3 regions of the Enterobacter sp. UNJFSC 003 genome follow, and region 2 is predicted to be linked to each of the others. Evidence: predicted binding sites of a transcription regulator. Region 2 holds the regulator's gene; each other region holds the start of a gene.
The links. Region 2 encodes LexA, which represses DNA repair genes until DNA is damaged. Its sites were predicted from a motif close to TNCTGTATGTACATACAGNA; they were not measured.
Positions count from the first base shown of each region.

Region 1: the regulator LexA is predicted to act here: its motif matches at 3,558-3,577, upstream of sulA (SOS-induced cell division inhibitor SulA).
Region 3: the regulator LexA is predicted to act here: its motif matches at 4,837-4,856, upstream of dinB (DNA polymerase IV).

Region 1 is NZ_JBAKHK010000002.1:580,260-586,646, reverse strand. Features, by position in the region: gene V5P19_RS08985 (Lon protease family protein) at 1-913, opposite strand, end outside; gene matP (macrodomain Ter protein MatP) at 1,100-1,552, shown strand; gene ompA (porin OmpA) at 1,617-2,672, opposite strand; gene sulA (SOS-induced cell division inhibitor SulA) at 3,028-3,537, opposite strand; gene V5P19_RS08965 (TfoX/Sxy family DNA transformation protein) at 3,755-4,381, shown strand; gene yccS (YccS family putative transporter) at 4,338-6,387, opposite strand, start outside.
Region 2 is NZ_JBAKHK010000013.1:33,430-39,816, forward strand. Features, by position in the region: gene plsB (glycerol-3-phosphate 1-O-acyltransferase PlsB) at 1-2,045, opposite strand, end outside; gene V5P19_RS20165 (diacylglycerol kinase) at 2,200-2,568, shown strand; gene lexA (transcriptional repressor LexA) at 2,677-3,285, shown strand; gene dinF (MATE family efflux transporter DinF) at 3,349-4,686, shown strand; partial or broken gene V5P19_RS20180 (hypothetical protein) at 4,683-4,757, shown strand; gene V5P19_RS20185 (CsbD family protein) at 4,806-5,015, shown strand; gene zur (zinc uptake transcriptional repressor Zur) at 5,078-5,590, opposite strand; gene V5P19_RS20195 (cupin domain-containing protein) at 5,706-6,194, shown strand; gene traF (conjugal transfer protein TraF) at 6,365-6,387, shown strand, end outside.
Region 3 is NZ_JBAKHK010000016.1:51,502-57,888, reverse strand. Features, by position in the region: gene crl (sigma factor-binding protein Crl) at 1-136, opposite strand, end outside; gene frsA (esterase FrsA) at 194-1,438, opposite strand; gene gpt (xanthine phosphoribosyltransferase) at 1,543-2,001, opposite strand; gene pepD (cytosol nonspecific dipeptidase) at 2,262-3,719, shown strand; gene dinB (DNA polymerase IV) at 3,761-4,819, opposite strand; gene nqrM ((Na+)-NQR maturation NqrM) at 4,925-5,128, opposite strand; gene nqrF (NADH:ubiquinone reductase (Na(+)-transporting) subunit F) at 5,128-6,351, opposite strand; gene nqrE (NADH:ubiquinone reductase (Na(+)-transporting) subunit E) at 6,362-6,387, opposite strand, start outside.

The sequences.
Region 1 (6,387 bases), on a different contig from region 2:
CGCCGCTGATAACCCCGACTTCACGCAGTTGTCTGCTTATCCAAAGCGGGCAGAGCGGCAGCGTCTCCTGATCGCCAGTGTAGCGAACCGCTTCACGGATTAAACCCGACCATGCATCGGCTGAAGGCGTCGGCAGCGAAAAACGTTCTGCGACAGCCATCACCCAGCGACACCACTGCGCCATATCATCGGCGTCGGCAATCTGGATGTTGCTTTCATACTCGCTATAGACAGCCTGTTCAGCCAGCTCCGGCTCCATTTCCTGGAAATCGGCCAGGGAGTCGCGATCGCCGGTCAGTACCACGGTGAGCGTGAGCGGCATCGGTGGGATGGATACAGGTAAAGGGCGCGATTCATCAAAACCGACCCAGTCAAAACGCTGCTGGGCAACAATCGTTTTCAGACGCATCCACAGAAGCGGCTGAGAAAGCAGGGTGCGTAGGGAAATGATCAGTACACCGCCATTAGCGCGGTGGACGAGTCCCGGCTGCAACGTAAGCTCGCCGTTAAACTGGCGAAGGCAGCCGAAAAGTTGTTCAGCCTCGACCCAGTTTGCCGTAAGCACTTCACCTGCGGCAGCAAAACGGTCATCTGGCCGTTGTGCTGGCGCGAAAGAGACGTCATGCCCCGTTATACGATACTGGCCGCCAAATACGGAGTTCGTTTCCGGCTGCAACTGGCGCATGGCATCACCCAGAAGCGTCAAATACTCGGCTTCTTCCGGGGCTTTGAGCAGCATGAAGGGAGATGTCGCCCATGGGCTTAACACCTGCTCCAGCGCATATTGCAAACGCGGTTGTGTATCGCTAAGTATGAATTCGTGTTCTTGCGCGAGGTCGGGCTGTGAAAACAGTTCCTGATAGCTCTCGGTATCCGGAACCAGGTCACGCCATGCTAGTTTCGTAATGGTCAAAGTTGATGTTTTTTAGTCAGATGTAAAACCGTGGAGTATACCGTAAGCAGGGGGCTCTTCCCAAGTAGGATTGGGTATTTCGGGGAGTGAATCACCTGCAATGGTTCACAGGATATGATTTCTTTTCAGCAGATTGGTAAAAAACTGATATTCTGAACAGAGTTACGTGGTAACACTGAGATCGCAATGAAATATCAACAACTGGAAAATCTCGAAAGCGGCTGGAAATGGAAGTACCTGGTCAAAAAGCACCGTGAAGGGGAGCTGATCACCTGCTACATCGAAGCCAGCGCAGCACAAGACGCTGTGGATATTTTGCTGACCCTCGAAAATGAACCGGTTCAGGTCAACAGTTGGATAGAGAAACACATCAATCCAGCGCTCATGAACCGGATGAAGCAAACTATCCGCGCACGACGCAAACGGCATTTTAATGCTGAGCATCAGCATACCCGCAAAAAATCTATCGACCTGGAGTTTATGGTCTGGCAGCGTCTGGCAGGGCTTGCACAGAGGCGGGGTAAAACACTGTCGGAGACGGTAGTGCAACTTATTGAAGATGCCGAGCATAAAGAAAAGTATGCCAGCCAGATGTCGACGCTGAAGAGCGATCTCCAGGCTATGCTTGGGAAAAAGTGATTTTTTGATTTCATTCAGATAATAAAAAACCCCGCAATGCGGGGTTTTTTTATAAGACGATAACTTATGCCGCTGGCTGAGTTACAACGTCTTTGATGCCTTTAACTTCGATCTCTACGCGACGATCTGGAGCCAGGCAGTCGATCAGTGCAGCGCGAGCTTTCACGTTGTCACAGGTGTTGCCAGTAACTGGGTTAGATTCGCCCATACCGCGTGGGGAGATCTTGTTAGCTGGGATACCTTTAGATACCAGGTAATCAACAACAGACTGAGCACGTTTCTCAGACAGTTTCTGGTTGTAAGCGTCAGAACCGATACGGTCGGTGAAGCCCAGAACCACTACAGAACCATCTTTAGGATCCAGGTTGCTCAGCTGGGTGTACAGCTGATCCAGTGCCTGCTGACCTTCTGGTTTCAGGGTAGCTTTGTTGAAGTTGAACAGAACGTCAGACTTCAGAGTGAAGTGCTTGGTCTGTACTTCTGGAGCTGGAGCCGGCGCTGGAGCAACGATTGGCGCTGCATCTTCCTGCTGGCCGAAGCGGTAGGAAACACCTACGCTCAGCATGCCGTTGTCTGGACGAACACCAACGGTGTTGCCGTCGCCGATGTTGTTAACCCACTGGTATTCCAGACGGGTAGCGATGTCACGGGTCATAGCCCACTCAACGCCACCAGCGAATACTGGGGAAACACCGGTGTCATGGTTGTCACCAGACTGGTTGTTGCTGGAGTCTGCGCGCCATACCATGCCGCCCAGACGGGTGTACACGTCCAGATCGTCAGTGATTGGGTAACCCAGTTTAGCGGTCAGCTGAACGCCCTGAGCTTTGAATGCGCCGTTTACGGTGTCGCCTTTGTATGGCATACGACCTAACCAGTCGTAACCCATTTCAAAACCAACATACGGGTTAACCTGATAACCACCGAACGCACCTGCACCGAGCTGGCTTTCGTGAGTTGGGCCATCGTTGTTCAGGGTGCTGTTGTACCAGCCGGTGTCATGGAACTGAGACCAGCCCAGTTTACCACCTGCATACCAGGTGTTATCTTTCGGAGCGGCCTGCGCTACGGTAGCGAAGCCAGCCAGTGCCACTGCAATCGCGATAGCTGTCTTTTTCATTTTTTGCGCCTCGTTATCATCCAAAATTTGCCATGAAAATCTCTGGAGAGAAATCACGGTTAAATCCTTCACCGGGGGGCGTGGTCAAATATAAATCTACCGATATCTTCGGCTTAGGCCGAGCACCCCTGGCGATGTAAAGTCTACAACGTAGCTAGAAACTTACAAGTGTGAAGTCCGTCAGGCATATGAAAAAAAAATTTCCGTATACCTATTATTTAACATTTTTTGAACGGATTTTGTGCAGTAAAATTAAGAGGAACCGCACCAGACAAGCCTTTCCGAAGATTTTGTTCGTTGAACTAATTCCACATCTCGCGGTCAAAAAAAATTCCAGGAAAACTCTTAAATTTACTCAATGATACAAATTCGAGTGAATTTTTAGCCCGGAATGTTGTCCTTTGCGATAAGAATCCTGGTTCACTGGACGCATGATGAACCCGATCGCGCTCCCTTCTTCAGCCGCTTCAGTCAGGCGGAAATGTTCTTCTTCCGTTAAGTCGTCTGATAACCATCCAATGACAACGCTGTAATTCCCGGTACGCAACGCCCGAATCATGGACTCCACGGTATCGCACGGAGGGAGTTGATTAATTTGCATAACCTTCGTCAGCGGCAGGCCCGCGGACTGAACCCATTCCCGGCTCAATTTCTGTTGTGGCGTCAGCCAGAGCTGCCAGCGTGATTGCTGACCAAGCTGCTGTAATAACGGCAGTAAAAGAAGTTGGGTCAACAGAGGCTGGTCTTCACGATAAACCACTTCACTGATAAGCCCTGACGACACGCCTTCGACAGAATTCTGCGAAACATTACCCGCAGTAGATGAAAGAGATGTTGAGCGATTTGCATAGCTTGAAGTGTACATATTCATCCCAGCCCTGTAGTTACTGTATGGATATACAGTAACCCCTGTATGCATAAAGATCAACCTCATTTTCGGAAAGCGACTCGCAAAATTCATTCATTGTTGGCGCGTCTGAAAAAATCATCTTGCTCAACGGCAATAAGTTGCCTATGTTCCTGCTAACGGATCCGCTAGTAAGAAATTCTGTTGTTATTGTATGATTTTTAAAGGGAATATCATGAAAAAGATATCTTATGAACGGATTTATAAATCGCAAGAATACCTTTCACCACTAGGTGAAATTCACCATCGCGCACTTTTTGGCGGATATACCCTTGCGGTAGATGATGCTGTCTTCGCAATGGTTTCTGAGGGTGAACTTTACCTGCGAGCCTGTGAGGAAAGTGCGAAATACTGTGTCAAAAATGCCTCGTCGTTTTTGACGCTTATGAAAAGAGGGCGTCCGGTGTTGCTTAACTACTACCGCGTAGATGATGTCCTCTGGCAGGACAGGGAAAGATTGCTTCAACTTTCTTCTTTTGCGCTCAATGCTGCAAGGAAGGAGCGTTATCAGCGCCATCAGCGAAATCGGCTTAAGGATCTGCCAAATCTTACGTTTCAACTAGAGGTCCTGCTGTATGAAGCGGGTATTACCAATGAGGAAACCCTGAGGGAGCTGGGGGCCAGAGTAAGCTGGCTGAAGATGCGGGCGAAAAATAAAGAACTCAGCATCAAAGTCCTGTTCGCGCTTGAGGGAGCAATAGAAGGTTTACATGAAGCGGCGCTCCCGGCTGACATTCGCCGGGAGCTAACCGAGTGGTTTAATGCGCTACCTGAGCCACTGGAGTATCACCCCTCCAGGTAGCAATTTGCTGTTGCAGGCGACAAATTTCGGGCAGCAGAGCGATGAGTAGGCCAATCTGCTGCAGTACCAGCGGTGCTTTGCTGTCGGTACCCGGGTCAAGGTGGGCAATACGTTGTGCCAGTTCATCCAGGGCCTGCTCCACGCGTGGCTCATCGGCCGGCAGATGATGAAGGGCGTCATCTACGTAGCAGACGGCGTCATCCAGCAGGGTCAGGATCCCTGGGTTTGTCAGTTTCTCGCGGTGAGCGCCCAGCGTCGAAATATAGCTTGTGAAGGTATGATTCAGGCAAAGCAGGCGGAAGGCTGTTTCACGAATGTCTGGCGTGGCGCGGGGTTCCGTCGACATGTTTGAGACAACCGAGGCCAGCTCTGCATCCCTGTTATGCGCATCACGACGGGCAATACGGTAGGCGAGGCGGTTGTCGCGACCCTGGTGGTACTGCTCAAGGATGGCATCCAGGTATCGACAGTTTGCATTCATTGCCCTGTCCACCACGCACGGTAGGTTACGAAAACGCCAGTCAGGCCAGATAAAGCTCACCGCCGCCCAGGCAATCGCGCAGCCAATCAGCGTATCGATCACGCGGGGAAGGGCGACTTCAAACCCTTCGCCCAACAGGTTAAAGCACAGCAGAACCAGCAGCGTAATGAACATAGTAGCGTGAGCATACTGAACATTACGGAAGGCAAAGAACAGCACGCCGGTGATGACGATCAGGATAAGCTGTCCTTCAATCGACGGGACAAACCAGAGCACCGGTAAGCCGATGGCGACGCCCACCAGAGTACCAATAATACGCAGCGCGAGGCGGTGTCGGGTCGCGTTATAGTTTGGCTGGCAGACGAACAGGCTGGTCAGCAGAATCCAGTAGCCGTGCTGTAGGCCGGTAACCTGGATAAAGGCGTAGCCCACGCACAGGACCAGCGACATTCTCACCGCATGGCGAAACAGGGCCGATTCCGGGCTGAAATTACGGCTAAGCCGTAGCCACATATCGCTAAAACTGTGCACGCTGTCATCTGCAAGCTGGTTATCCGCATCGTTACCAGGTAGCGCGAGCGCCTGCTCGGATTCAATGGTGGCCAGCTGAGCATCAATTGCCCTCAGGTTATTGAGCAAAAACCCCAGGGCTTTGATATGTTCCGGCGATGTCCCACTGGCCTGTACGCGATCGAGAGCCGCATCAAGGTGGCTAAAAACACGTTCAAAACGGGGATCGTGCTGATAGGGCGTGCGCAGCAGTATAGAGCGAGACAGTTGCTGACACGCCTGAGACTGCATGGACAATAGCCGCTGGAAGCGGAACATGACGTCGCTGTAGCGGAACTTATCGCGAAGCGTCGCATACTGTACGTGCGACGAGCTGGCGCGCTCGTGAATATCCTGCGCGGCAAAATAGTAGTGCAGTGTTCTGCGCGTGCCTCGCTGACCGCGATCGCCACGCAGGCGGGTAAGCAGAGAGGCTTTCGTCTGGTTGAGCGTGGCGACAAGTTGGCCGTTCGCCAGCGCCAGGTCGTAAAGGGGGGCCTGGCTCTCTTCTTCTATGTCCGGATCAAAAAGTCGGGATTTGAGTTCAAGGTAGTGAGCCAGCTGCTCATAGCTGCGGGCGAGATTATCCTGCAGAGGGCGCACCGGAAAGATCAGGTGACCGGTTAACGTCAGCAGGTTATACCAGATGGCGCCGAGCAACAGCAGCATGGGCTGCTGATACCACTGTTCGTAAAGTGAAACGCCCAGCATCGTGTAAATGGCAATCAACAAGGCACCAAACGCGATGGTGGCATAGCGCTGACCAAGACCGCCCAGCAGAATAAATCCACTGGTGGAAAGCGTCAGGCCTAAAGCAAACAGCCAGGGCCACGGAAACAGCAGTTCAACGGATGCGGAAGCGATAAAGAAGCAGATGAGGGTGATAACAAGATTGCGCAGACGACCCGCAAGACGATCGTCCAGATCCGCAAGCGCCCCCGCAACCACGCCCAGCGTGAGTGGAATCGTGAGCTTA
Region 2 (6,387 bases):
TTAACCGTAATCAACCCCTGACGACGCATCTCTTCCGTCATTTTATCCAGCTCAACCGCCAGCTCGTCTTTGCTCCAGCGCAGGAACAGCTCGGCTTTCAGCATCGGATAGAGCGTTTCAACGTGGCGCAACAGCTCCTGACGTGAGATATGGCGATGCTGAGTTACGATCGCCGCCATCAGTGACGGCAGCATCAGCATATGCGTGATGTTGTTACGGTAGTACGTCATCAGCACGGCCTGCTCGCGCGGCAGAATGATGATGTCGCCAATCGTATCTTTCTCGACTTCAAACTTGTTCATCTGCAGCGCATGCTCGATAAGCTCGTTCGCGGTGCTCGCAGGAACCGTTGAATCCACCGAGTACGGCACGTTACGCATGATGTCCAGATAACAATCCAACTGCTCTGTCAGCTGTTCACGGGTGAGTGAGCGCTGACGGGAGGCCAGAAGTGCCGTACAGCACAGGTTCATGGCGTTAGCCGCGCCTGCGTTGTTGATGCGCACCATCAGCTCAGCCGCGATGCTGTTCACCGTCGGCGTGAGCCAGGCCGGACGAATAGCTTCGATGGGATCGATAGACTCACGCCACTCAGGAACCCGGTTGTTCAGGTACGTCATCAATGGCATTGGCTCGCCAAAGTTCACGTAGCCTTGACCGAGGTTACGCAGCTTGCTCAGCCCACGCAGCATCTGCGGCAGGCTCTCTTTCTCTTTGGTCGCCCCACGCAGCTCTTTAGCGTAAGTACCCACTTCCATCACATGCTCATAGCCAATGTAGATTGGCACCAGTGTGATAGGACGAGTCCCGCCGCGCAGCATGGCCTGAATGGTCATCGACAGCGTGCCGGTCTTCGGATCGAGCAGACGCCCGGTACGGGAACGGCCTCCCTCGACGAAGTACTCAACGGAATAACCGCGGCTGAACAGCTCGCCCAGGTATTCACGGAACACAGTCGAGTACAGCTTGTTGCCCTTGAAGGTACGACGAATAAAGAACGCACCCAGGCGACGGAAAATCGGGCCAGCTGGCCAGAAGTTCAGGTTAATACCGGCAGCAATATGCGGTGGGACCAGCCCCTGGTGATAGAGCACATAGGAGAGCAGCAGGTAGTCCATGTGGCTGCGGTGGCAAGGCACGTAGACAATTTCGTGGCCGTCATGCGCCAGCTGACGAACGCGCTCGGCGTTATGGACGTTAATCCCCTGATAAAGGCGGTTCCAGGTGAAGCTCAGAATACGGTCAGACAGACGAATCATTTCGTAAGAGAAATTCGCGGCGATCTCTTCCATCAGCGCGATGGCGTTCTGCTGGGCTTTCTCGTGTGAAATCTTCTTACTGCGCGCTTCGTCTTCAACAGCGCGGGCGATCGCTTTTGAGGCCAGCAGTTTGTTAAAGAGGTCCTGGCGAGCGGGGAGACGTGGTCCAACAGCGGCCAGACGTTGACGCGCGAAGTGCATACGCGCCACGCGCGCCAGTTTTTGCGCGATGATCTTGTCGGTACCGTGCTCGTCTGCCATGCGGCGCAGCGAAACAGAAGGGGAGAAACGCACAAAACTGTCGCGCCCCAGCCAGGAGATTGCGAAAAATTTCTGGATGCCGTTCAGCATGCGCAGCGGCGGATTCTCTTCCCCTTTTTCACGACCCGGACGGCGACCAAACATCACCGAAACCGGCACCATTTGCACATCCAGATCCGGATTGCTGCGGTGCAGGTCGAGATAGTCGTGGAAGAGCTTAATCGACTCTTCTTTTGGCGTGTAATAGGTAAACACGCGCGGCCCGCCGTGAATAAACACGTAGCGTGGCAGCAATGTCCCGTCGATTTCCAACGGTTCAAGCGGGTCTGGTAAATCATGCGCCAAACATTGGGCGCGAAGCGTCAGCAAGTCTGCCTTCGAGTTATAAGGCAAAACGTACATAATAGGACGCGACGTATCGAGCCCTAATTCCAGCGCGGGTTCTGCTGGGATAGACTTACTTTTTACCAGGACGCTTAATGGTAAATTAAGTAATTTGTAGTAAATTCGTGGCCAGCCGGACATAAACGATGTAAAGCCTCTGGTTAATAATGCAATTGCTGCGCAAGGATAACAGAAAGCGCGCAAAATTTCTGTTGTTACCCGTCATACTTCAGACCGCTGCGTAATGCTTCGCGACTATAGTTACTGACGCTATTTTCTATAAAAGGTTCTTTTAATGGCCAATAATACCACTGGGTTAACCCGAATCATCAAAGCTGCTGGTTATTCATGGAAAGGTTTCCGTGCCGCGTGGGTCAATGAAGCTGCTTTCCGACAAGAAGGCGTCGCCGCTATCGTCGCGGTTATCATCGCCTGTTTCCTTGATGTTGATGCGATTACGCGCGTACTTCTTATCGGCTCTGTACTTCTGGTGATGATAGTGGAAATTCTCAATAGCGCTATTGAGGCCGTCGTGGACCGAATTGGGTCTGACTTCCATGAACTCTCGGGTCGGGCAAAAGACATGGGCTCCGCAGCCGTGTTGTTGGCGATTATCACGGCAGTTATTACCTGGGTCACGTTGCTTTGGTCACATTTCCGATAAGCCTCGAGGAATAATTAAGTCCCTGGTTTTTTGTGCAGTTTTTGATTCCAAAATCGCCTTTGACTGTATATACTCACAGCATAACTGTATATACACCCAGGGGGCGGAATGAAAGCGTTAACGACCAGGCAGCAAGAGGTGTTTGATCTCATCCGGGATCACATCAGCCAGACGGGGATGCCACCCACGCGGGCGGAAATCGCGCAGCGTCTGGGCTTCCGTTCACCCAATGCTGCTGAAGAACACCTCAAAGCGCTGGCGCGAAAAGGCGTGATTGAGATTGTATCCGGTGCGTCACGTGGTATTCGTTTGCTGGTTGAAGAAGAGACGGGCATTCCTCTGATTGGCCGTGTCGCTGCTGGTGAACCTTTACTGGCGCAACAGCACATTGAAGGTCACTATCAGGTCGATCCAGGCATGTTCAAACCGAGCGCTGATTTCTTACTGCGCGTCAGCGGTATGTCTATGAAAGACATCGGCATTCTTGATGGTGATTTGCTTGCGGTTCACAAAACGCAGGATGTGCGTAACGGCCAGGTTGTGGTGGCGCGCATAGATGATGAAGTCACCGTTAAGCGTTTGAAAAAACAAGGCAACACTGTCCAGCTTCTGCCGGAAAACAACGAGTTCACCCCCATTGTTGTGGACTTGCGCGAGCAGAACTTCTCTATCGAAGGTCTGGCGGTGGGCGTCATCCGCAACGGCGAATGGCTGTAATCTCTTCCTGACAGGCTGCGGAACCTCCGCGGCCTGCTTCATTTTCCGCGCCCGGTATCTTTCATGTCACTGCTGACGACTTCCGATAAGGCATTGTGGCGTCTCGCACTGCCGATGATTTTTTCCAATATCACCGTACCGCTATTGGGGTTGGTGGACACGGCGGTAATTGGTCATCTGGATTCCCCCGTTTATCTGGGCGGCGTCGCGATTGGTGCAACGGCAACCAGCTTCCTCTTTATGCTCCTGCTCTTTTTACGGATGAGCACCACGGGGCTTACGGCACAGGCCTATGGTGCGAAAGATCCTCTTCGACTGGTGCGCGCGCTGGTTCAGCCGCTAATCCTGGCGCTCGGCGCAGGGGCTTTAATCGTTCTGTTCCGCACTCCCTTGATTGATTTGGCACTCCATATTGTGGGTGGCAGCGAGGCCGTGCTCGAGCAGGCAAGGCGCTTCCTGGAAATTCGCTGGCTTAGCGCACCCGCATCGCTGGCGAACCTGGTTTTGCTGGGCTGGCTATTGGGCGTGCAGTATGCTCGCGCGCCCGTCATTCTGCTGGTCGTGGGAAATCTCCTCAACATTGTGCTCGATCTCTGGCTGGTGATGGGGCTGCACATGAACGTGCGGGGCGCGGCGCTGGCAACGGTAATTGCGGAATACGGCACGTTTATCATCGGGTTATGGATGGTCTGGCGGGTATTGGCCATGCGCGGTATCTCTCTTGCGCTGCTGAAATCCGCGTGGCGCGGGAATATCCGCAAACTGTTGGCGCTTAACCGCGACATCATGCTGCGCTCGCTTTTACTGCAGCTTTGCTTTGGGGCGCTGACGGTATTTGGCGCACGTCTTGGGCCAGAGATTGTGGCGGTGAATGCGGTACTGATGACGCTGCTGACCTTTACCGCCTACGCGCTGGATGGCTTTGCCTATGCCGTCGAGGCCCATTCCGGGCAGGCGTATGGCGCGCGCGAAAGCGGCCAGCTCCGTGAGGTATGGCGCGCTGCCTGCCGTCAGTCGGGGCTAGTGGCATTGGCGTTTGCGTTGATTTACGCCTTGTTTGGCGGGCAGATCGTTGGATTGCTTACGTCTCTTTCCGAGATTCGTGAACTGGCGAGCCATTATCTTATCTGGCAGGTGATTTTACCCGTCGTGGGTGTGTGGTGTTATCTGCTGGATGGCATGTTCATTGGCGCGACGCGCGGGGCGGAGATGCGCAACAGTATGGCGGTTGCCGCCGCCGGTTTCGCGTTGACGCTGCTGACGCTTCCGTATCTCGGCAATCACGGTTTATGGCTGGCGCTGGCGGTATTCCTCTCCTTGCGCGGCCTGTCGCTGGCATTTATCTGGCACCGTCACTGGCGCAACAATACCTGGTTTCCCTCCGGTCACGATATATCGTGACGGTTAAAGATTCCGAATATGAAAACAATCGCCGCATCCTTATCTACAATTATTATCACGTCCAGCAGAAATGAACGTGACGGACGTTACAACACGACGCTTAACATGAGGACACGATGATGAATAAAGACGAAATCGGCGGCAACTGGAAGCAATTCAAAGGTAAAGCGAAAGAACAGTGGGGTAAGCTGACGGATGACGATATGACGGTCATTGAAGGTAAACGCGATCAGCTCGTCGGGAAAATTCAGGAACGCTACGGTTACGAGAAAGATAAAGCGGAAACCGAAGTGAAAGACTGGGAAACCCGTAACGATTACCGTTGGTAATCATGTAATACCCCCGAGGGCGGCCATGAGCCGCCTTTTCTTTTGCCTGATATTATTGAGTGTTAGCGAGGCTTTTTCTTTACGACGATAGAGTGGTCGTGTTGACACGCGTCCTGATGGCTACAGGACTCCACCTCTACGCACGCTGAACATAGCCCGTGCGCTTCAATCACATTATGACGCAGGGCAAAGCCCATTTTGGCTGCCAGCGTATGCATAATATCTTCTACGCCTTCTGCACGCTCTTCTTTCACAACGCCGCAGCGATCGCAAATAAACATGGCCGAAGTGTGGGTCGGCTGATCGAACAGATGGCACAACACGTAGCTGTTTGTCGATTCAACCTTGTGTAAAAAACCCTGTTCCAGCAAGAAGTCCAATGCGCGGTACACCGTAGGTGGCTTTGCCTGTGGCTCGGTTTCTCGCAGCAGGTCAAGCAGATCGTAGGCACTTATGGCACCCTGCTGCAGGCTCATCAGACGCAAGACTTCAAGGCGCTGCGGAGTCAGGCGCACATTGCGTTGTGCGCACAGCTTTTCTGCCTGCGCCAACAGCTCTTTTGTGGACTTATCCATTTAGCACCTCGGATGTTATAGGGTGGAAAACCCTCACTTTATCATGTTCTGCTAAAAACACCGAGATCCGCCAGCCTGTGCTATACCTGACGCATCTCCATCCGGGAAATTCACCATGAAAAGACCTGACTGCATTCGACACTGGCGTGACATAGAAGGCGCCGATGATTCAACCTATCCCGACAGCGATGAACTGTTTTCCATCGGTGCGCCGCTGGCGCGCAAGCTGGGCCTGGGACGCATTGGCATTCATCATGAGCGGTTGCCGCCGGGGCGTCGCACCTCTTATCCCCATGCGGAAAGCGATGAAGAAGAGTTTATCTACGTGCTGGAAGGCTACCCTGAAGCCTGGATTAATGGCTATCTGTGGAAGCTGGAACCCGGTGACAGCGTAGGATTTCCCGCCGGAACGGGTGTCTGCCATACCTTCATTAACAATACCGATGAAGAGGTCCGCCTGCTGGTCGTGGGAGAGGCGAATAAAAAGCACAACCGCATCTACTATCCACTGAATCCAGTCTATGCCGCTACGCGAGAGGATCGCTGGGTTGACCATCCTCCCCAGTTTTTTGGTCCTCACGATGGAAAACCTGGGCGAAAATAATTTCCTCTTCTATAAATATTGAGGGCCGTCACATATTACAACAGGCCTTAGCGTGATTTAACTTAAGGAAATAGCGGGTCTTTTTGTACTTATTCACAGCAATAGTTCGTTCCCGTCTGGGGGATAACAGACGGGGGTTATTTCATAACAAACGATATGACGAGCATACTGTGAAAAAACATTTTAAATTTTC
Region 3 (6,387 bases), on a different contig from region 2:
GCTTCACGTTGACGCAAACAGCCAGGCAGTCGAAAAAAAAGCGATTCTCTTCACACTGCTCTTCTCGAATATACGGGCCAAGAGCCATGAACTTCTTAATCAGTCTACTTTTCGGGTGTCCACTCGGTAACGTCATTGCGATCTCCTTTTGTGAAGCCACTGTTTTACCAAACCATCAAAATTTAGCAATCTCTTAACACAATCTCTGCGCGATCCAGCAGGTAATCTCTTTTAACGCTTTGTCAAAATTCTGATACACCGGGCTGAACGGAACCTCAAGCAGCTTGCCATCCGCAGATGACGAAGTGATTAACCTCGACTCTTCTTCCGGGCTGAAAGGATCGTTTTTCCAGTAACCTGACAGCATCGGCGTTGGGCATCGGCGTCCCAGTAAACCCTGCGTTTTTAACGAATAGCGATTGAGCTCAACGCGCAGCGCTTCATCTGATGCATCATGCATGCCAAGACGGCTGGCCAGCACGTCGAGATACATCTCTGGCACGCTGCCCTGACGCGCCGGGTCGCTAAGCAAGGCGTGGACCACCGGGCCAAGGCAGGCTACGGCCTTCAGGCGCGACGATTCAAGATACGCCAGACGTACCGCGACGTTAGCGCCAAAACGGAAGCCAAATGCCGCCACGCGCGTATGGTCAACCCAGGGAATATTTTCCAGCGCTTTTAACGCATGCTGGTGCAACAGGCTCGAATCCTGAGTCAGCTTCCACTTTGATGAGAAACCAATTGATGGCATATCAAGCGTCAGCATCGCGATCCCTTTTGGTGCGAAGTAACGCTCAAACAGGCTGTAGTAGTCGATTTGCAGAGAATCCAGACCGCCGCACATGAGCACGGTCGGGAATGGGCCGTCGCCTTCGGGCATATGCAGGAATCCGGTGACGGGCGCACCGTCGGGGATCGTGAACTCAAGCTCGCGCATTTGACCCGGCAGACGCTGGGCCGCCTCTTCATAGGCACGATTCGCCAGCGCCTGAGCCTGTTCAGCCAGTTCATCACCTTTTAAATGCGGATACGCGGCGATGGCGTAGAGGTTGGCCGCATGCAGCCACTGTTTTCCGCTGAGCGCGGCGTCCTCCTCCTGGCTGGCTTTCTGCTGCCAAAGCATCGCCTGTTTGGACCATTCATAGATCCAGTTGCCGCCGCGATAGCCGACAACCGTATCATAGAGTTCGCTGTCGGTACGTTCGGCTTCACTCATGACGATACGCGCCTGCACGTCGAGGATTTCACGGGGATCAATGCCGCGCCAAATCCACATCAGACGGTTAATCATGCGATACCAGTGGGGCACATTTTTACCGTCTAAGGCAGACTGGACGGCAGGCATGGTACCCGGATTAAAACGACGCACCAGCGTCGACGTTTCAGGGTGCTTAAAACGGGGTTTGAAGAGAGTCTCGGTGAGATTCGCCTGCGTCATTGCGTTGCCTCCATGGATACGTCATATAGAGACTATTGTAACGCGCTGCAGACTAAAAAGAACAACGCCCGGCATAGCCGGGCGTGTAAAGTTACGTACTGGTATTAACGGCCTGAAATAGGCGGTACGAAGACCACGCCCATATCCCATGGCTGTTCAATCCAGGTATCCTGTGGGATATCAATCACGTAATCGTCAACCAGTGGGCGACCCGCAGGTTTGGCGAAGATAGTAACGAAATGCGCTTTTGGATACATTTCACGGATCGCAACCGCGGTACCGCCGGTATCGACCAAGTCATCGATAACGATGAAACCTTCACCGTCGCCTTCTGCGCGTTTCAGCACAGTCAGCTCGCGCTGGTTGTCATGGTCATAGCTGGAGATGCAAACGGTATCGACATGACGAATACCCAGCTCACGTGCCAGCAGCGCTCCCGGTACCAGACCGCCGCGGCTAACGGCAATAATGCCTTTCCACTGTTCGGAAGGCATCAGACGCGCAGCCAGTTTGCGTGCATGAATCTGCAACATGTCCCAGGTGACGACGTATTTTTCGCTCATGTGAAGTGTCCCAGCCTGTTTGTATACGGCTTAAAAAGTGTTCGAGGGGGAAATAGGTTGCGCGAGATTATAGAGATCTGACGCACTAAAAACCAGTGTTTAGGGCCCCGGGCCTGAGTTTTTACATGCTTTATGCTACCAGCCACTGGAGAAAGTGGTATTCTCAGTTGCATCTCGCAAGCCTGACTTGTGGTAACTATTAACCTGCTAACCCTGTGACCTGCAACCCCGTTTGCAGTGCATCGACAAGGAGACTTATCGTGTCTGAACTGTCTCAATTATCACCACAGCCGCTGTGGGATATTTTTGCCAAAATCTGTTCCATTCCGCACCCGTCCTATCATGAAGAACAGCTTGCCGAACATATTATGGTCTGGGCGAAGGAAAAAGGCCTGCACGCCGAGCGTGACCAGGTTGGCAACATTTTGATTCGCAAACCGGCGACCGCAGGTATGGAAAACCGTAAACCGGTTGTCCTGCAGGCGCACCTGGACATGGTTCCACAGAAAAACAACGACACCGTTCACGACTTCACTAAAGATCCTATCCAGCCGTACATCGACGGTGAGTGGGTGAAAGCACGCGGTACCACGCTTGGCGCGGACAACGGTATTGGCATGGCGTCTGCTTTAGCAGTGCTGGCTGACGACAGCGTTGAGCACGGTCCCCTGGAAGTGCTGCTGACCATGACCGAAGAAGCGGGCATGGACGGTGCATTCGGTCTGCAGGCGAACTGGCTGCAGGCGGATATTCTGATCAACACCGACTCTGAAGAAGAGGGTGAAATCTACATGGGCTGCGCGGGTGGGATTGATTTCATCACCACGCTGCCGCTGTCCCGTGAAGCCATTCCTGCAGGCTTCCAGACCTTCAAGATGACGCTAAAAGGTCTGAAAGGCGGCCACTCCGGCGGTGATATTCACCTGGGCCTGGGCAATGCCAATAAACTGCTGGCACGCTTCCTGGCAGGACACTCGGCCGAGCTGGATCTGCGTCTGGTCGATTTCAACGGCGGTACGCTGCGCAATGCTATCCCGCGTGAAGCTTTCGCGACCGTCGCCGTACCGGCGGCAAACGCGGACGAGCTGAAAAAACGCTCCAGCGTTTATCTGGATATCCTGAAAAACGAACTCTCTGAGAAAGAGAAGAACCTGACCGTGGTGCTGGAATCCGTGACGACGGATAAAGGCGCGCTGACCGCGCAGTCTCGTGACAGCTTCATTCAACTGCTGAATGCCACGCCAAACGGCGTGATCCGCAACTCTGACGTCGCAAAAGGCGTGGTTGAAACGTCACTGAACGTGGGTGTCGTCACCATGGGCGACGACAGCGCAGAAATCATCTGCCTGATCCGTTCCCTGATCGACACCGGCAAAGAGTACGTGGTGAGCATGCTGGAATCTCTGGGTACCCTGGCGGGCGCGAAAACCTCCGCTAAAGGCAGCTACCCTGGCTGGCAGCCGGACGCAAGTTCTCCGGTGATGGCGCTGGTGCGTGAAACTTATCAGCGTCTGTTCAACAGCACCCCGAACATTCAGGTGATCCACGCGGGTCTGGAATGTGGTCTGTTCAAGAAGCCGTATCCGGATATGGATATGGTGTCTATTGGGCCAACCATCACCGGGCCACACTCTCCGGATGAGCAGGTTCATATTGAAAGCGTGGGTCATTACTGGACGCTGCTGACTGAACTGCTGAAAGCGATTCCTGCTAAGTAATTCGCCGTCTGATGCCCGGTAGCTTCGCTTACCGGGCTTTTTTACAACCCTAATACCAGCTGCCGTTCCAGCTGCGGGTCAAGTAATGTGACGTGCAATCCCACCAGCCTTACCCCTCGCCCACCCCGCCGCTCTTCCCACGCTTTTTTCGCGGTAGCAATAAGATCCTCTTTATTCAGGCGTGGCCAGACGTGCTCCTGCGTGGTCTGCTGAAAGTCATTAAACTTGAGCTTGATGCCCTGACGCGCGATAAGCAGGTCCGGTTTTACTTTTGCCAGGCGGCGCTCCAGCTCAGGATAGAGCTGTTCGGTAATAATGGTTTCGCACTCCGACCAGTCATGAATATCTTCAATTAGCGTGCGCTCCACGCCAACGGATTTACGCAGACGTTCGTTGTTGACGTCACGGTCGTCAATTCCCTGGCTGCGCTCCCACAGCACGCGACCAAACTTGCCAAAGCGCTTAAGCAGCATGGCCAGGTCGCTCTGCTGAACGTCTTCACACGTCCGTAGGCCCATGCTTTCCAGCTTTGCCGCAGAGACTTTCCCCACGCCGGGTATTTTGCTGAGTGACAGCGTTTTTAAAAAGGCCGGAACGTCCTCAGGGGTGATGACGTACTGACCATCAGGCTTGTTTAAATCAGAGGCAATTTTGGCGAGGAACTTCACCGGCGCGACGCCCGCCGATGCGGTGAGATTTAGCTCCTTGAAAATAGTTTGGCGGATCTCCTGGGCCATTAATGTGGCTGACCCGTGGCAGTGCATGCTGTCGGTAACGTCCAGATAGGCTTCGTCCAACGACAGCGGTTCAATGAGCGAGGTGTACCGGGAGAAGATCTCCCGGATATGCAGCGAGGCCTCTTTGTACGCCTCAAACCGCCCGGGCAGAAGCGTGAGATGAGGGCAGAGTTTCAGAGCCATCGCGGTCGGCATGGCGCTGCGCACGCCAAATTTACGTGCAGGATAGTTAGCGGTGCTGATCACACCCCGCTGAACGCGGCTGCCGCCAATTGCAATGGGAATGTCCCGCAGCGCCGGATTGTCACGCATCTCCACTGCGGCAAAAAAGCAGTCCATATCGACATGGATTATTTTGCGCATAGTAAGCCCTCACTCATTACTGGATAAGTATACAGTAAATAAATAAGGATTGAGAAGCAGATGTGATAACGCCGGGTGTCGGCTTGCCTTACCCGGGCTGAATGATTAAATAATTCGCTGCCGATCCCGCGCCATCCGCTTTTTCCGGGCGTCGCACGGTTCCGGACAATCGCAGACTTTTTCCATTCCAATGGAAGAGATACCGCCGCAGCTCCCCTGGATGCTTTTGCGTTTAACGATCCAGCCTAATGACATGCCGAACATCACCAGTAAAAAGACGGCAAAAGTTGCCAGAAAGGTCACCATCATCAGCCTCCAAAATCATCGAGCATGATGTTCTCATCTTCCACGCCGAGATCGTTAAGCATCTTAATCACGGCGGCGTTCATCATGGGTGGACCACACATGTAGAACTCGCAGTCTTCCGGTGCAGCATGCTGTTTGAGGTAGTTTTCATACAGCACGTTATGGATGAACCCCGTGTAACCAGTCCAGTTATCTTCCGGCTGCGGATCGGAGAGCGCCACATGGAACGTAAAATTCGGGTTCTCGCGCGCCAGCTGTTCAAATTCATCGTCGTAGAACATTTCTCGCCGCGAACGCGCCCCGTACCAGAAGCTGATTTTACGCTTGCTGCCAAGCCGCTTAAGCTGGTCAAAAATATGCGAGCGCATCGGAGCCATACCCGCCCCCCCACCAATAAAGACCATTTCCGCGTCGGTCTCTTTGGCAAAGAACTCCCCAAACGGGCCGGAGATCGTCACTTTATCGCCCGGTTTTAGCGACCAGATGTAAGAAGACATAATCCCCGGCGGCGCGTCCGGCACGTTCGGTGGCGGCGTGGCAATACGCACGTTGAGCATGATGATGCCCTTCTCTTCCGGGTAGTTGGCCATAGAGTAGGCACGCAGCGTTGGCTCTTTAACCTCGGAAACAAAACGGAAGAGGTTGAATTTATCCCAATCGGCGCGATACGCCTCCGGCACGTCAAAGTCTCTGTACGCTACGGTGTGCGCCGGGCACTCAATCTGAATATAGCCGCCCGCGCGGAACGGTACGCTTTCCCCTTCCGGCACGCGTAGCCTGAGTTCTTTAATGAAGGTCGCTTTGTTATCGTTCGAGATAACCTCACACGCCCATTTTTTGACGCCGAAAATCTCTTCCGGCAGTTCAATCTTCATGTTCTGACGTACCGCGACCTGGCAGGCCAGACGGCAGCCCTCTTTCGCCTCGCGTTTCGAGATATGCGCCAGCTCAGTGGGTAGGATATCACCGCCGCCCTCTTTGACCGTGACGCGGCACTGCCCGCAAGATCCCCCGCCGCCGCAGGCTGACGAGACAAAAATCCCATTGCCGGAGAGCGTGTTCAGCAGCTTATCCCCCGCCGAGGTACGGATCTGATTTTGCGGTTCATCGTTGATATCAATGACAACGTCACCGGCGTTCACCAGCTTTGCGCGCGCGGCCAGAATTAGCCCCGACAGTACCAGTACAATCAGCGTGAACATCACCACGCCAAGAATAATTTCCATCTGCTTTCCCTTATAGCTGCACACCGGAGAAGGACA